One region of the Aquamicrobium lusatiense genome, then DNA from elsewhere that is predicted to be linked to it. Evidence: predicted binding sites of a transcription regulator. Region 1 holds the regulator's gene; each other region holds the start of a gene.
What was found. Region 1 encodes PhoB, which activates phosphate uptake and scavenging genes when phosphate is short. Its sites were predicted from a motif close to TGTCATNNANCTGTCAT; they were not measured.
Positions count from the first base shown of each region.

Region 2: olsB (l-ornithine N(alpha)-acyltransferase) is a predicted target of PhoB. The motif match lies at 1,226-1,242, and genes of this name have one in related genera.
Region 3: HNR59_RS06735 (alkaline phosphatase) is a predicted target of PhoB. The motif match lies at 2,083-2,099, and genes of this name have one in related genera.
Region 4: HNR59_RS01075 (NAD-glutamate dehydrogenase) is a predicted target of PhoB. The motif match lies at 1,284-1,300, and genes of this name have one in related genera.

Region 1 covers NZ_JACHEU010000001.1:64,519-68,433, reverse strand. The annotation lists gene pstA (phosphate ABC transporter permease PstA) at 1-167, shown strand, start outside; gene pstB (phosphate ABC transporter ATP-binding protein PstB) at 184-1,005, shown strand; gene phoU (phosphate signaling complex protein PhoU) at 1,044-1,751, shown strand; gene phoB (phosphate regulon transcriptional regulator PhoB) at 1,774-2,463, shown strand; gene HNR59_RS00390 (ROK family protein) at 2,450-3,715, opposite strand.
Region 2 covers NZ_JACHEU010000002.1:284,390-288,304, reverse strand. The annotation lists gene HNR59_RS15420 (trimeric intracellular cation channel family protein) at 1-265, shown strand, start outside; gene olsB (l-ornithine N(alpha)-acyltransferase) at 281-1,174, opposite strand; gene HNR59_RS15410 (ATP-binding protein) at 1,297-3,570, opposite strand; gene lspA (signal peptidase II) at 3,660-3,915, opposite strand, start outside.
Region 3 covers NZ_JACHEU010000001.1:1,402,488-1,406,402, reverse strand. The annotation lists gene HNR59_RS06740 (hypothetical protein) at 1-212, opposite strand, end outside; gene HNR59_RS06735 (alkaline phosphatase) at 282-2,030, opposite strand; TPP riboswitch at 2,189-2,291, shown strand; gene HNR59_RS06730 (ABC transporter permease) at 2,411-3,190, shown strand; gene HNR59_RS06725 (ABC transporter substrate-binding protein) at 3,187-3,915, shown strand, end outside.
Region 4 covers NZ_JACHEU010000001.1:202,651-206,565, reverse strand. The annotation lists gene typA (translational GTPase TypA) at 1-452, shown strand, start outside; gene HNR59_RS01080 (LysE family translocator) at 592-1,206, shown strand; gene HNR59_RS01075 (NAD-glutamate dehydrogenase) at 1,325-3,915, shown strand, end outside.

The DNA of each region.
Region 1 (3,915 bases):
TGGACCCTGCCACCGCGCTGCCCGTGCAGATCTACATGTGGGCGAACGAAGCCGAACGTGCCTTCGTGGAACGCACTTCCGGCGCCATCATCATCCTCCTGCTTTTCCTTGCCGCGATGAACCTGGCCGCGATCCTGCTGCGCCGGCGCTTCGAACGGCGCTGGTAATTAAGGAACAAAGATCGTGAACATTATGAGCGAAGCAACTCTGGAAAATGCCGTGAACGCCAAGGTGGCCGCCGTCAACGAACCCATCAAGATGCGGGGCGAGAAGGTCGGCGTCTTCTATGGTGACAAGCAGGCCCTGTTCGATGTGGATCTTCTGGTCCGCCAGAATCAGGTGACGGCGCTGATCGGTCCCTCGGGCTGCGGCAAGTCCACCTTCCTGCGCTGCCTGAACCGCATGAACGACACCATCGACAATGCGCGGGTCGTGGGCAAGATCACGCTCGACGGCGAGGACATCTACGACCGCGACATCGACGTGGTGGAACTGCGGTCGCGCGTGGGCATGGTGTTCCAGAAACCGAACCCGTTCCCGAAATCGATCTATGAGAACGTTGCCTATGGCCCGCGCATTCACGGCCTTGCCCGCAGCAAGGCCGACATGGATGCGATCGTGGAATCGAGCCTGAAGCGCGCCGGCCTCTTCAACGAGGTCAAGGACCGCCTGCATGATGCCGGCACCGGTCTTTCCGGCGGTCAGCAGCAGCGCCTGTGCATTGCGCGCGCCATCGCCGTGTCGCCTGAAGTGATCCTGATGGACGAGCCCTGCTCGGCGCTCGATCCGATCGCCACCGCACGCGTCGAGGAACTGATCGACGAGCTGCGCGAGAACTACACCATCGTCATCGTCACCCACTCCATGCAGCAGGCGGCGCGCGTCTCGCAGCGCACGGCCATGTTCCATCTCGGCAATCTCGTTGAGGAAGGCCCGACCGAGAAGATGTTCACCAACCCCGACGACAAGCGCACGCAGGACTACATCACCGGCCGGTTCGGCTGAGTGTTACTGCGGCCATTCCAACAGACGAGGAACGTATAATGGGTGCTCATACGGTGACCGCCTTCGACGACGATCTTGGCGAGATCGAAGGGCTGGTGCGTGACATGGTCAGCCTTGCCGGGTCTATGGTCGATGAGGCGACGCAGAGCCTGATCGTACCGGACACTGCGCTGGCCCAGCGCGTCATCTCCGAGGATGCGGTGATGGACGAGTTGCAGCGTCGTCTGGACGACCGCGCCATCACACTGATCGGCAAGCGCCAGCCGATGGCGCAGGACCTGCGTGCCATCGTGGGCGCGATCCGCATGGCCGGCGATCTCGAACGCATCGGCGATCTGGCCAAGAACATCGCCAAGCGCGTCGATGCGGTCGGTCAGTCGAGCGTGCCGCGCGCTTTCGCCCGCTCCATCGAAGACATGTCCGAACTGGTTCTTGAGCAGGTTCAGGGCGTCATCGACGAATATGGCGCGCGCAACCCGGAAGGGCTGGTGCGGCTGCGCGACGAAGACGAGCTGGTCGACGTCAAATACACCTCTGTGTTCCGCGAACTGCTGACCTACATGATGGAGGACGCGCGCAACATCACGGCCTGCACGCATCTGCTTTTCTGTGCGAAGAACCTGGAGCGCATTGGCGACCACGTGACCAATATTGCCGAAAATGCCTATTATGTGCTGACCGGCGAGCAGTTGCCGGCTCATCGTCCCAAGCAGGACGAGACTGGCATACCGGCACCTGCGGTTTGAAGCAGGATCGAGGAGACGAAGCATGATTGCACCCCGCATCATGGTGGTTGAGGACGAAGAGCCGTTGGGCGTGCTTCTGCGCTACAACCTCGAAGCCGAAGGCTATCAGGTCGAGATCGTCACGCGCGGTGACGAGGCCGAGTTGCGGCTGCAGGAAAACGTGCCGGACCTTCTGGTGCTCGACTGGATGGTTCCGGCGATCTCCGGCATCGAACTGTGCCGGCGCCTGCGCATGCGCGAGCAGACCGAACGGCTGCCCATCATCATGCTGACGGCGCGCGGGGAGGAAAGCGACCGGGTGCGCGGCCTTTCCACCGGCGCCGACGACTATCTGGTCAAGCCCTTCTCCATGCCCGAGCTGGTGGCGCGCGTGAAGGCGCTTCTGCGCCGCGCCAAGCCGGAAGTGCTGTCCTCTGTGCTCAAGGTGGGCGACATCGTGCTCGACCGCGAACAGCACCGCGTCTATCGCAAGAAGAGCGAGATCCGGCTGGGGCCGACCGAGTTCCGCCTGCTCGAATTCATGATGCAGCATCCCGGCCGCGTCTTCTCGCGCGGACAGTTGCTGGACAATGTCTGGGGCGAGACGATCTACATCGACGAGCGTACTGTCGACGTGCATGTCGGGCGGCTGCGCAAGGCCGTCAACACCGGCCGCATGCCCGACGTGATCCGCACCGTTCGCGGTTCAGGCTACGCGATCAGGGAAGAGTGACGGGCAGGGAAGAGTGACGCGCGGCCGGGCCGTCCTGCAGGGACCGCCCGCCGGCAAAAATCCGGTCATCGACATAAGTCAGCGCGCGCATGGCGCAGCCTTCGCGCAGCAGGGCGATCTGGTCCGGCTCGATGCTGAAGCTGATCGAGCCGGAATGCTGGCCGCCGGCAGTGCGTGCGATGGCATCGCGCAGGGACGGTTCGATCAGGTCGAAGGCGGCTGCATTGAGGCCGACCAATGCCACCGGGGCAGGGTCGATGAGCGCAAACAGGCTGCCAAGGCCGAAGCCGAGCGCTTCGCCTGCGATGCGGAACGCCTCGCGCTCGCGTCCTTCATGGTCCCGGGCCGCTTCCGCCAGCGCCCGCATCTCCGCTTCCCCGATATCGCCCCGGGGCTCCTCGTTCTGGTCATGGCCGGCGGCGCTGCGCCAGATGGCGTAGCTTCCTGCATAGGCTTCGATGCAGCCGCGCCGCCCGCAACGGCACAGCGCCCCGTCCGGCCTATGGACCATGTGTCCGAATTCGACGCCCGAGGAATGGGTGCCGGTGAACATCTCGCCCTTGAGCACCAGCCCCATGCCGATGCCGTGCGAGAGCAATATGGCGATGAAATCGTCGCGATAGCGGGCCGGATCGCGCCAGCGCAGCGCCTCGGCCATCATGTTGCAGTCGTTCTCCACCGTTACGGGAACAGAGAATTCCGCTTCCAGAATGTCGGCGAAGGGGATGTCCGTGTGCGGGGTGATCGGAGACCACAGCATGGAACGCGCTTCCGCGTCAGTAATGCCCTGAACGGCAAAGACGATACGCAATGGCGGGCCAGCCTTTGCTGCGGGGTGAGCAAGGCATCGTTGAAGCACTGCCACGCATTCGCCGATCAGTGCCTCGCGGGAGAGGGCGCGCGTGTCGAGCCGCAACTGCTCTTCGTCCAGAACAGCTCCCGAATAATCGAGCCGGACGGCGGAGAGGCTGTTGAGGGACAGCATCAGCGTTACCACGCTGGCTGCTGCGGGGTCGAGTTCGAGCCCGATCTGGGGCCTTCCGCGTCTGAGGGCAGGGGCATCATCCTGTCGGGCCTCGGCCAGAATGCCCTCGGCGATCAGGTCGGCGGAAATAGCGGAGATGGTGGAATGGCTGAGACCCGTGATAGTCGTGATTTCGGTGCGGGAAACCTGTCCGCCACGCCGCGCGGCCGCAATGACCATGGCGCGGTTGCGCCGGCGCAGATCGTCGTGCCGCATTCCAACAGTCATTACCTGTACTCTTCCTCCCTGCGTGCCGACGCTGCATAGCAGGCAGTGAACTTTGTCAGAAGCGGCGAAGGCTGTCATTATTTAATTCGGGTTTCGAAATAATTCACGGTTGGTCAGAAAATCCGTTGACACGGTCAGGTCGTTGCGCCACATTTTTTCGAGGCTCGAAAAAAAGTTCTCGCCCGGCTTGTTCACCGGCA
Region 2 (3,915 bases), on a different contig from region 1:
GTTGACGGCCACTTTCGGCGGCATCCTGCGCGACGTTCTGGCGGGGGAGCAGTCGGTGCTGCTGCGCCCCGAAGTCTATGTGTCGGCAGCACTCATGGGCGCCGGCGTCTATACGCTGGGCGATCTCGCGGGCTTTGCGCCTCTCATCTGCCAGCTCGGCGGCTTCATCGCCGCCTTTGCAGTGCGTGGCGGCGCGATCCGTTTCGGCTGGCACATTCCGGCCTACAAGAGCCGCCCCGGCCGGAAGCCCGAGGATATTCCCTGAACGGAACGCTGATCTTCAGGCGGCGTAACTCTGGCCGTCGCCGCCGTAATAGCTGATGTAGCGAGCGGCGATTTCCTTGACCGGCATGACGATGAACACATCGACGGTCGAAAAATCGCGGTCGATGACGCAGCCGTCGCCGATACGCGCGCCGATGCGCAGATAGCCTTTCACCAGGGGCGGCATGGCGGTGATTGCCGCCTTGGGATTAACCTCTTCGACCGGCATCATGGCCATCGGATGATAGCGGCGGCCGACGGCCCGCACATCCCAGTCTGCACTGGTGCGGCAATGATGGGCCATATAGGTCAGCGCCTCGGCATGGGCCGCGGGATCGATGCCGGGGAAGGAAGCGCAGCCCACCATGACGTCAATGCCGTAGTGATTGAGATAGGCCCAGATACCCTGCCACAGGGCCTCGATGGTGCGTTTCGACCTGTATTGCGGCAGCACGCAGGAGCGGCCAAGCTCGAGGAAACGCAGATCGGGGTGGCGGGCGACCAGCCTGCGCAGCTCGAATTCGTCTTCCGAATAGAAGCCGCCCGCTGCCGTCGCCATTTCCTGCCGCAAGAGGCGGTAAGTCCCGACGATGCGCCTGTGCTCGGGGCCGGTCAGGCTGTTGTCCAGAACCAGAAGATGGTCGCAAAGCGGATCGAAGCGGTCCGAATCGCGCCTGTCGATCTGGTCCAGGCTGCTGCGGGCGCCCAGCTCGTCATAGAAGATGCGGTAGCGGATTTCCTGTGCGGCCTCGATCTCGGCCTCGTTGCGGGCCAGCCGCACTTCCAGAGTGCCTATACGGCCCAGAGGGCCGATCGGGCCTGCGAGTGACGGGGCCTGCGGCCCGGTGGCCGGTCCGGTAACGAGCGTGGAGCCCAACCTGGTGTGACCTTGCGGCATCGCTGTCTGCACGGGCGATTCTCCTTCGAGCCATCCCTCGTGGCGCGGGGATACGATTGTGGTGCAACAGGATTGTGACACTAACGTGATATGGCGTGATCGGCAACAAAGCAGGACCTGTGCCGCACCAATGTTCATGTGGACATCAGGTCCTGAACGGCGGCAAGCAGATCACGCGGATCGAGCGGCTTTGTCAGGAAGGCGGTGGCGCCATGGGCGAGCACGGCATGGCGTGTCTTTTCCTGATTGTCAGCCGAAAGCACCAGAATCGGGACCGTGGGCATCCCATGCAGCTTCTCATGCCGCCTGATGTGGGCGATGGCATCCATGCCGTCCATCACCGGCATGTGCAGGTCCATGAGGACGACGTCATGGCGTCCCGCGCCGGTGTCGGTCGCGGTGAGCCTGTCCACTGCCTCCTTGCCGGTCGTGACCATCTCGAGGCGATGGCCGGCACTGCCGAGTGCGGCGCGAACCAGCAGGGCGTTGATTTCGTTGTCTTCGGCAATCAGGACGGAAAGGACGCCGGATTTGTTTTCCTGTGCCGGATGCGTACGCGTTCCGGGCTCCTGCAGGTGCTGTTCACCTGCGCTGTCGTAACTGCCGCCGGCAAGCACCTTCAGCAGTGTTGCGCCCCGCACGGGACGGGCGAGGAAACCACCATATCCGCCGGCCAGATATTCGCAGAGCCGGCCACGGTCGTTCGGCGCCATCAGGATGATGGCGCGGCTGGAGGCGAAAACATCGTCGCGCAGCGCCTGAACGGCGCGTCTGTCGCTGCCTTCCAGCGTGGCGTCCACCATCAGCGTGTCGCAGCCCTTGGCCAGCTTTCGTGCGGTTTCGGGGTTTTCGGCAATTTCGGCGGAGCCGCCGAAGGCGCGGATCGTCCGCGCGATCACATCCGCCTCGACCCTGTTGTCGGAGAGGATCACGACATTGCGGCCTGCCAGCGCATCCTGCCGTGGGTGCGGCGGAGCGGTCGCCTCATGCGCCGGCAGTTCGAAAATGAACTCCGTTCCCTCGCCGGGCGTGCTGGACACGGAGATCGTGCCGCCCATCGCCGTCACCAGCCGTCTGGAAATCGCAAGGCCGAGCCCTGCGCCACCATGCCGGCGCGTCGAGGTTCCGTCGGCCTGCTCGAATTCGAGGAATATGCGTTCGAGATCGTCTTGCCGCAGCCCCGTGCCGGTATCGCTCACGGCGAAGCGGATGCGATTGCCGCTGCGGGTGATGACAAGCGCCACGCCGCCGCTTTCGGTGAACTTGATCGCATTGCCGAGAAGGTTGAGCAGCACCTGCCGCACCCGTCCCGGATCGGCGGTGATCATCTGCGGGACATCGGGCGCGACATGGCAGCCGAGACCGATACCCTTGCCATGGGCGCGGTCGGCCAGAAGCTCGACGACATTGTCGGCCAGCTCGCGCAGCGAAACCGGCTGCGGCTCGGGATCGAACCGGCCGGCCTCGATCTTGGAATAATCCAGAAGATCGTCGATCAGCGCCAGCAGTGCGCTGGCCGAGGTGGACACGGCGTTGACATAGGTGTGCTGCTCGGGTGACAGGCTGGTATCCGATAACAGCCGCGCCATGCCCATGATGCCGTTCATCGGCGTGCGGATCTCATGGCTGACGGTGGCCAGGAAGCGGGACTTCGCCTGATTGGCGAATTCCGCCCGCTCGCGCGCCGCGATGAGCGAGGTTTCAGCCTGCTTGCGGGCGGTGATTTCGCGGGCGATGGCGTGATGCGAAACGGCGCCGGTATCCTTCTCGCGCACCGAAAGCTCGACCCATGAGAACCAGCGCTGGCCCTGCGGCGTGGTCATGCAGGCATCCGTCGAGCGCAGGCATTCATTGTCGGTGAATGCAGCCTCCGGCGTAACAGTGAACTCCATGCCGATATCGGCAAGCGTCATGCCGCGCAGATCGTGCATCTCCCTGCCGACAAGTCCGGTGAAGACCCGATTGGCGTAGACGATCCTGCCGTGCCGGTCGCGGTGCACGACGATGTCGCCGAGCGCGTCGATGAGGCCGTGGAAGCGCTCTTCGCTTTCCTGCATCTCCCACATTTGGTCGGAGAGTGTTTCCAGTCGGGTGCGAGCCTGAGCGGTCTCCCTGTCCAGTTGCTGCCGGGTGCGGCGTTCCTTCGACAGGATCAGCTCATGCAGCAGAATGCCAACAAAGCCGGTGGCAAGCATGGCAAGACTGAGGAAAGCGGGCGCGCCGGTGAGGTGGGCAAGTCCGGCGAACAGGAGAACGAACAGCCAGCTTGCGACGGGCAGGTTGCGGGAAACGGGCGTGGCGGAGAGATCGGTTCCGAGCGCTTCGGGCGACAGCGGCGGGGGAACGACACGAAGGCGGTGGCCGCCCGTTTCGTGCGCCTCGTCCCCTCCTGTCCGGTTGTGGTCCATCTCCGCCGTCATACACAAAACAATGACAGGCAGAGCTTAGGGAAGGCTTCGGCAAACCCGCGCAATTTTACCGATTGCGCGGGTTTTGATCAGTCGTCGTGCGATCTGACCTCGTAGCGCCAGCCGATGAACTCCTCCACCACCACCAGAAAAGCGCCGACGCTGATGAAGACATCCGCCAGATTGAACACGGCGAAGGACCAGTGCGGCGTGTGGAAGAGGATGTAGTCCACGACATGGCCGTAGATGGCGCGGTCGATGACGTTGCCCATCGCACCGCCGAGGATGAGCGCAAATCCAAGCCGGGCGAAGAGCTGGCGCGGCGTGCTGCGCAGCGCCAGATAG
Region 3 (3,915 bases), 1.3 Mb from region 1:
GGCGGCGCCATGAAGCCGCGCATGGCGACCGGCTTGCCTTCCAGAGCCTTCACTTTGTCGGAAAAGGTCAGGCCCAGCACGCTGACCTTGCCATAGAGTTCATTGAAGGAAATCGGGCTCGGTGCCGAACGGGCCGGCCTTGCCGAAAGGCAGAGCGCGGCGGCACCGATCATGGCGAGCGCCTGCCGGCGATCCGGGGCGGTGTAGATCATCGCAGCCTCCTTGACTGAACGGGTGCAGGCCCGGAGACGATCCGGGCCTGCTCTCTGTTGTTTCCGCAATTACTTCTTCTGTGCGGCTCCAAGGGCCAGAACGTCGGCCAGAACGCGGTAGACGTCGCTCTGCTCCATGTAGCCTTTGAAGTTCTCGGAGCCGGGGCCGGTGGCCTGCAGCACCACGTCGTCAACGGCGTGCACGCCGGTGTCGCCGTCACGCGGAATGTTGCCTTCCACGAACACCGCGCCGGGAACATCCTTGTAGGCTTCGTTGGCGATGTACTTCTTGTTCTCGTCCTGAATGGCCGGAACGAACGGACCGTCGAGCTTCGGACGGAAGGTTTCGTAGTGGTCCGGGCCGTTGTTGGCGGCCAGGAACAGGCGGCGCGAGACATCGACGCTGTCGGGATAGCCGTCGCCGTTGGAATCGACGTAGTTCGGGAAACCGGCCTCGGCATAGGTGCCGACCTTCTCGCGCATCTGGTCGCCCGGCTTCTCGTCGTCGACCGTGCCGATGATGGAAACGCCGTGGGTGTGGTCGCCGGTGACGACGATAAGCGTATCGGGGTTCTTCTCGGCGAATTCGCGGGCAACGCCGATCGCCTTGTCGAACTCGATGGTGTCGACGACCGCGCGGTCCCAGTCGAGCGGGTGGGACATCTTGTCGACATTGGCCGCCTCGACGATCAGCACGAAACCTTCGGCGTTCTTAGAAAGCTGGTCGATTGCCGCCTTGGTCATGTCAACCAGGCCTGGCTGCTCGGGGAACTTCTCGACCGTGCCCTTCTTCAGGAATTCGCGGTCGAGGGTGGTGTCCATGTTGCCGGTGTGGAAGAGGCCCAGCACCTTGCCGGTGTTGGAGCCGGCGGCGGCCTCAAGCTCGCCCTTGGTGGTTGCCAGCGTGTAGCCGGCTTCCTTGAAGCCTTCGATGTGATCGGTGTCGTCCTTGCGCTTCGAGCCGGCAACGGACTGCGGCAGGAAGTAGGCCGAACCACCGCCGAGGATGACCTCGGGCTTCAGATCGAAGATCTGCGTGTTGATGGCGGCCTTTTCAGCGCGGCGGCGGGTGTGGGCGAAGAGTGCTGCCGGCGTCGCGTCCTGGAGCTCGGAGGTTGTGACGATTCCGACCGACTTGGAAGTCTGGCGGCGCAGCGCCTCCACCAGCGTCTCGACCTTCGGGTCATCGAACGGATCGGCGGTGCGATCGGCGTAGACGCCAAGCGCGTTCACGGCGCTCTTGTGGCCGGTCATGTAGGCCGACATGGTGTTGGCGCTGTCGGTGGCGACCGATTCGGTCGACGAGGTACCAATGAAGGCCATGCGATCAAGATCGTCCATGTTGAGGCGGCCGTTGGCCTTGCCCTCGGTCATGCCTTTGGACATGATGCGCGCGGCGGTGCGGTGCGCGACCGACAGACCGTCGGCGATCAGGAAGATGACGTTCTTGGCCTTGGGCTCGGCAGAGGTACCGTAAACTTCCCAGGTCACGGTCTTCTCGTCATCTCCCGCCTTGGCGACGACGGTGTAGGTGCCGGGCTCGGCGATCGTCACGCCTTCCAGACGCACGGCCGAAGCCTCGACGCCATCTTCCTTCTCGATGAAGGTGGCTTCCTTGCCAAGAACTTCCGCAGCCGGCTTGCCGTTGATGGTGACGGTGACATCGGAACCCGCGACAACACCATCGAACTCGACTTTCACGTCGAAGGGCGAAGCGGTGAGAATCGTCGCCCTGTCGAGCGGGTAGACCGTGGCGGCGCCGGCAACGGCCGGAACCAGTATGGTTGTTGCGGTCAGAATGGCGAGTAGGCTTCGCATGATCGGGTTCTCCGTAAACTCAAAAAAGAGACCCGCTAGCTAGGACCCGCACGTTACAGCACCATGACAGCTCGCGGTCGGGCTGATGACAGCCTCCTTCCATTCGCTGGTCAGCGGCGACGTCGCTTGACAGAACCGGGCGCTTGAAACATAGATGGCTTCATTCCGAGGGGGGCGCCGTACGGCGCTGAGATGGCAGTGAGCCGGACCCTTGAACCTGATCCGGGTTATGCCGGCGTAGGAACGGAAAAAGGGCCTTCGGGCAATCCTGCCAATTCTTCGCACACCTGGATCTCCATGATGACAAGTCGGGAGATCGCCATGCAGCATCGATACGAATTCCGCCCGCCGACACGATTCCGCTTCTAGGGAATCGCGACATGCCGGCTGTTCTGGCAGCATTGCGCACCATGCTGGTGCTGGTGGCCTCATGGCAGGCCATCGTCATGGCCTTTGCCCCGCCGCGGTACATATTGCCCGCGCCGCTGGACGTCGCCGCCGCCTTCCAGCGACAGCCGCTCTATTTTTTCGACAACATGCTGGTGACGCTGGCCGAGATCGCCGCCGGGTTTGTCGCCGGTACGCTCGCAGGCGTGGCGACTGCGCTTGCCATCGCCAGCTTTCCGCGCCTTGGGCGCGCGGTCTGGCCCGTGGTGTTGGTTCTGCAAGCCTTTCCGGTTTTCGTCATCGCGCCGCTGCTGGTGCTGTGGTTCGGCTTCGGCATGACCTCCAAGGTGGTGATGACGGCGCTCATCATCTTCTTTCCCGTGGCCTCCGCCTTTGCGGACGGGCTGCGGCGCACGCCGGCGGAAATCGTTGATGCCGCCGCCCTCACCCCCGCCAGCCACCGCCAAACGCTGTTTCTGCTGCGCGTGCCGCTGGCCATCCCGGCTCTCGTCTCCGGGTTGCGGGTCGCCGCTCCCCTTGCTCCGCTGGGAGCAGTGATCGGTGAATGGGTGGGCGCATCAGCAGGGCTCGGCTTCGTCATGGTTCAGGCCAATGCCCGCATGCAGACAGACACCATGTTCGCGGCCATGGCCGTCATCGCCGTTCTCACCCTGACGTTGCGGCGGGCTGTCGATGCCCTCGCTCCCCTTCTCACGCCATGGGCACGCGAAGGCGAATTCTCTCCCCATCATCAGCAAAGGAAGTCCTCATGATCCGATCCTGCGCGCTCGCGCTTCTGCTTTCCGTCGCCACGGCCGGTGCCGCCCATGCCGCCGACAAGCTCACCGTGATGCTGGAATGGTTCGTCAATCCGGACCACGCGCCGCTGGTGGTGGCAAAGGAGCTCGGCCTGTTCGAGGAAGCGGGACTTGAGGTGGAGCTGGTGCCGCCTGCCGATCCCTCGATCGTGCCGCGCGCGGTGGCCTCCGGCAAGGCCGAGATCGGCATCCACTATCAGCCGAACCTCTATCTCGACCATGATGCCGGCGTTTCGCTGGTGCGCTTCGGCACGCTGGTCGAGACCCCGCTCAACACGCTCACGGTTCTGGCCGACGGACCGATCAGGGAATTGAAGGACCTCGAAGGCAAGAAGATCGGCTACTCGGTTTCCGGCTTCGAGGACGCCATAATTTCCCGGATGCTGGGAAGCGCCGGCGTCGACAAGGACAAGATCGAGCTGGTCAATGTCAACTTCGCCCTGTCGCCGTCGCTGATCAGCGGGCAGGTGGATGCCACAATCGGCGGCTACCGCAATTTCGAGCTGACCCAGATGAAGCTCGAAGGCCATGAAGGCCGCGCTTTCTTCCCCGAGGAACACGGCATTCCGGTCTATGATGAGCTGGTATTCATCACCCGCCCGGAACTGGCCGGCGACGACCGCCTCAGGCGCTTCCTTACCGCGGTGGAGAAAGGCGCGATCCACCTCACCAATCACCCG
Region 4 (3,915 bases), 140 kb from region 1:
CGCGCGGCACGGCGGTGATGAACCGCCTGTTCAATTCCTACCAGCCTTACAAGGGCGAGCTGGGCGGACGCACCAACGGCGTTCTGATCTCCAACGAACAGGGCGAGGCTGTCGCCTATGCGCTGTGGAATCTGGAAGATCGCGGCCCGATGGTGATCGATCCCGGCGTCAAGGTCTATCAGGGCATGATCATCGGCATCCATTCGCGTGACAACGATCTGGAAGTGAACGTGCTGAAGGGCAAGAAGCTCACCAACATCCGCGCCGCCGGCAAGGATGAGGCCGTGAAGCTGACCCCGCCAATCCGCATGACGCTGGAGCGCGCACTGTCGTGGATCCAGGAGGACGAGCTGGTGGAAGTGACGCCGAAGTCGATCCGCCTGCGCAAGCTCTATCTCGATCCCAATGAGCGCAAGCGCTTCGAGAAGCAGAAGGTGGCCGGCGCGGCCTGACCGCAGCCAGCCTCATCATCAACAGAAAAAACCCGGCGTCATCGGCGCCGGGTTTTTCATATCGATTTAAGAACCAGATGACGTCTGGTCAGGTCGCCTCAAAAGATTATGATCGCCGCATCAGCCTGGAGCTTGCGGAATGGATCTGACCTCTCTGCTCATCTTCGCCGCAGCATTGTTCGTTGCCGCCGGCTCTCCGGGGCCGTCCGTGGCGGCGCTGGTCGCGCGGGTCATTTCCACGGGCTTTCGCGGGGTGTTCCCGTTTCTGCTGGCGCTCTGGATCGGGGAGGCGATCTGGCTCTCGCTAGCGGTTTTCGGGCTTGCGGTGGTTGCCCAGACTTTCCATCTTGCCTTTCTCATCCTGAAATGGGCTGGCGTGGGATATCTGCTTTTTCTCGCGTGGAAGATGTGGACGGCCCCTGTCGAGGCGCACGGCGCGCCCCTGCCGCAGGCAGGTTCCTCCCTGAAAATGTTCTTCGCGGGTCTGGCGGTGTCGCTCGGCAACCCCAAGGTGATGATGTTCTATCTGGCGCTGCTGCCGACCATCATCGATCTGCAATCGGTCACCGTGCTGGGCTGGCTTGAACTGACGCTGACCATGGTCGTGGTTCTGGTCATCATCGATCTCTCATGGGCGCTTGCCGCCGTTCAGGCGCGCCGCCTGCTGAAGAGCCGGCGTGCCATGCAGATCGCCAACCGCATCAGTGCTGCGACCATGGCGGGTGCCGCCGCCGCGATTGCCGGGCGCTCGTGATGGTTCAGCGCATGCACACGCCGCGACGACTTCCTGCGGGCTGAGGCCTGTCATTCAAAAAGCAGCCACCCATCTGTGATCATATGGCTGTCATTTCGTCAGAAGGACAAAGCATATCATGGCTATTGAGAAAGCCGGATACGACAGAACCGCAACGAAGAGGAGCGCCGGGGCTGGCTCCGGAACCGGCGGCAGACTTCTGGAATATTTGCTGGCGCGGGCACCCGATGAGGACGTCGCGGCCTATGATGAAGCGGATCTGGAACGCGCCGCAGCGCTGGCCGAACAAGCCGTCGCAAGCCACAGCAAGGGCGGGAGCACCATCCTGATCGATGCCGGTGCGGACGTCTCGCGGCAGGGCCGCCCCGTAACGGTCATCACCGTCGTCAACGACAACATGCCGTTCCTGTTCGATTCCGTCATCGGCGAGATCAACGAGGCGGTCGGGGAGGCGTTCTTCGTCGCGCATCCGGTGCTGAACGTGCGCCATGACGCTGCGGGCGGGGTGGAAATTCTGGGTGACACATGTGCGTCCCGCGAAGACGCCGGTGCCGACCGGCTGAGCGTCATTCAGGTTCATGTCGCCCGCATGAACGCGGATGAAGCTTCCCTGCTGGAGCAGAAGCTCAGCCGCACGCTTGAGCAGGTGCGCGCCGCCGTCCACGACTGGAAACCGATGCTGGCCAGACTGGATGTGGCGATCAGCGATTTCCGCCATGCACCGGTTCCGCTGGAGCAGGAGGCCGTCAGGGAGGCGATCGCCTTCCTCGAATGGCTGCGCGACGACAATTTCACCTTCCTCGGCATGCGCGAATACAGATACAGCGGCGGCGAGGAAAGCGGCACGCTGGAACTGGCCGACAAGGCGGGTCTCGGCATTCTGGGGGATCCGGACGTTCTGGTGCTGCGCCGTGGCACGGAATCGGTGACCACCACGCCGGAAATCCGCGCCTTCCTGCACGGGCCCGAGCCACTGATCGTGACCAAGGCAAACGCCAAGTCGTCGGTGCACCGGCGCATTTACCTCGACTATGTCGGGGTCAAGACCTACACGGCCGATGGCGAGCTTGCGGGTGAACTGCGCATCGTCGGCCTGTTCACGTCCACCGCCTACACGCGCTCGGTGATGAACATTCCCTATCTTCGCTCCAAGGCGAAGACGGTGATCGAACAGTCCGGCCTCAACCAGCTCGACCATGCAGGCAAGGCCCTCATCAATGTGCTGGAGAGCTATCCGCGTGACGAGCTGTTCCAGATTCCGGTGCCTTTGCTGGGCAGGCATTGCGAAGCGATACTCGGTCTGGTTGACCGGCCGCGTGTGCGTGCGCTGATCCGGGCGGACCAGTTCGACCGCTTCGTCTCCGTCATTGTCTTCGTTCCCCGCGATCATTACGATTCGGAGGTGCGCGAAAAGATCGGCGTCTATCTGAAAACCGTGTTCGAAGGCCGCGTCTCCGCCTTCTATCCGGCTTTCCCGGAAGGGGGACTGGCGCGCATCCATTTCATCATCGGCCGCTCCGGCTGCAAGACGCCGGAAGTGGATACGGCAACGATCGAGGCCGAAATCCGCGATATCGTGCGCACATGGGAAGATGCGCTGCGCGAGGCGGCCGGCCCCGAAGGCGTCGACCGGCAGGTGACGGAGATCGCCCAGCGTCTTCCGCAGAGCTACCGCAACAGTTTCTCGCCGGACGTCGCGCTCGTCGACGCCGCCCGCATTGCGCAGGTGAGCGGGGAGAACCCGATCGTGATCGACTATTATCGCGATGTCTTCCAGACGCAGGAACAGGCTTCGCTGAAGATCTATCACCATGGCAGCCCGGTGGCCCTGTCTCAGCGCGTGCCGATCCTCGAAAATCTGGGGTTCCGCGTCATCAGCGAGCGCACATTCGAGGTTGACGGAGGGAGCGGGACCGAAGGCGCGGACAAGGTGTTCGTCCACGACATGGAGCTGGAGAACGCCTATGGCCGGCCGGTCGACCTGTCCGACGGCGGCGCGCTGTTCGACGAGGCATTCCTCGCCGTGTGGCGCGGCGAAATGGACAATGACGGCTACAATGCGCTGGCCCAGACGGCTGGTCTCGCCGCCAGCGAAATACTGGTGCTGCGCGCCTATGGCCGCTACCTGCAGCAGGCGGGCATTCCGCAGAGCCAGGACTTCATCGCGGCGGCGCTGAACCGTTATCCCGAGATCGCGCGCGGGCTCTACATGCTGTTCGTCGCCCGTTTCGATCCGGCCGCACCGCAGGGCGACGAGGTGGCGGCGCGCCATCTCAAGGCCAAGATCAGGGACGCGCTGGAAGACGTTCCCAACATCGATGACGACACCATCATCCGCCGCTACCTCAACCTGATCGAGGCGACGCTGCGCACCAACCATTTCGTCGAGGGCAAGCTGGAGCGGGGTCACTCGCTGGCCTTCAAGCTCGATCCGCGCGCCATAGAAGGGCTGCCCGAGCCGCGGCCGTGGCGCGAGATCTTCGTCTATGGCTCGCAGGTCGAGGGCGTGCATCTGCGCTTCGGCCCGGTGGCGCGCGGAGGCCTGCGCCTGTCGGATCGCGCGCAGGACTACCGCACCGAGGTCCTGGGTCTGGTCAAGGCCCAGCAGGTCAAGAACGCGGTCATCGTGCCGGTCGGCGCCAAGGGCGGTTTTTATCCCAAGCGCCTGCCGGTGGGCGGCAGCCGCGACGAGGTGTTCGAGGCCGGCCG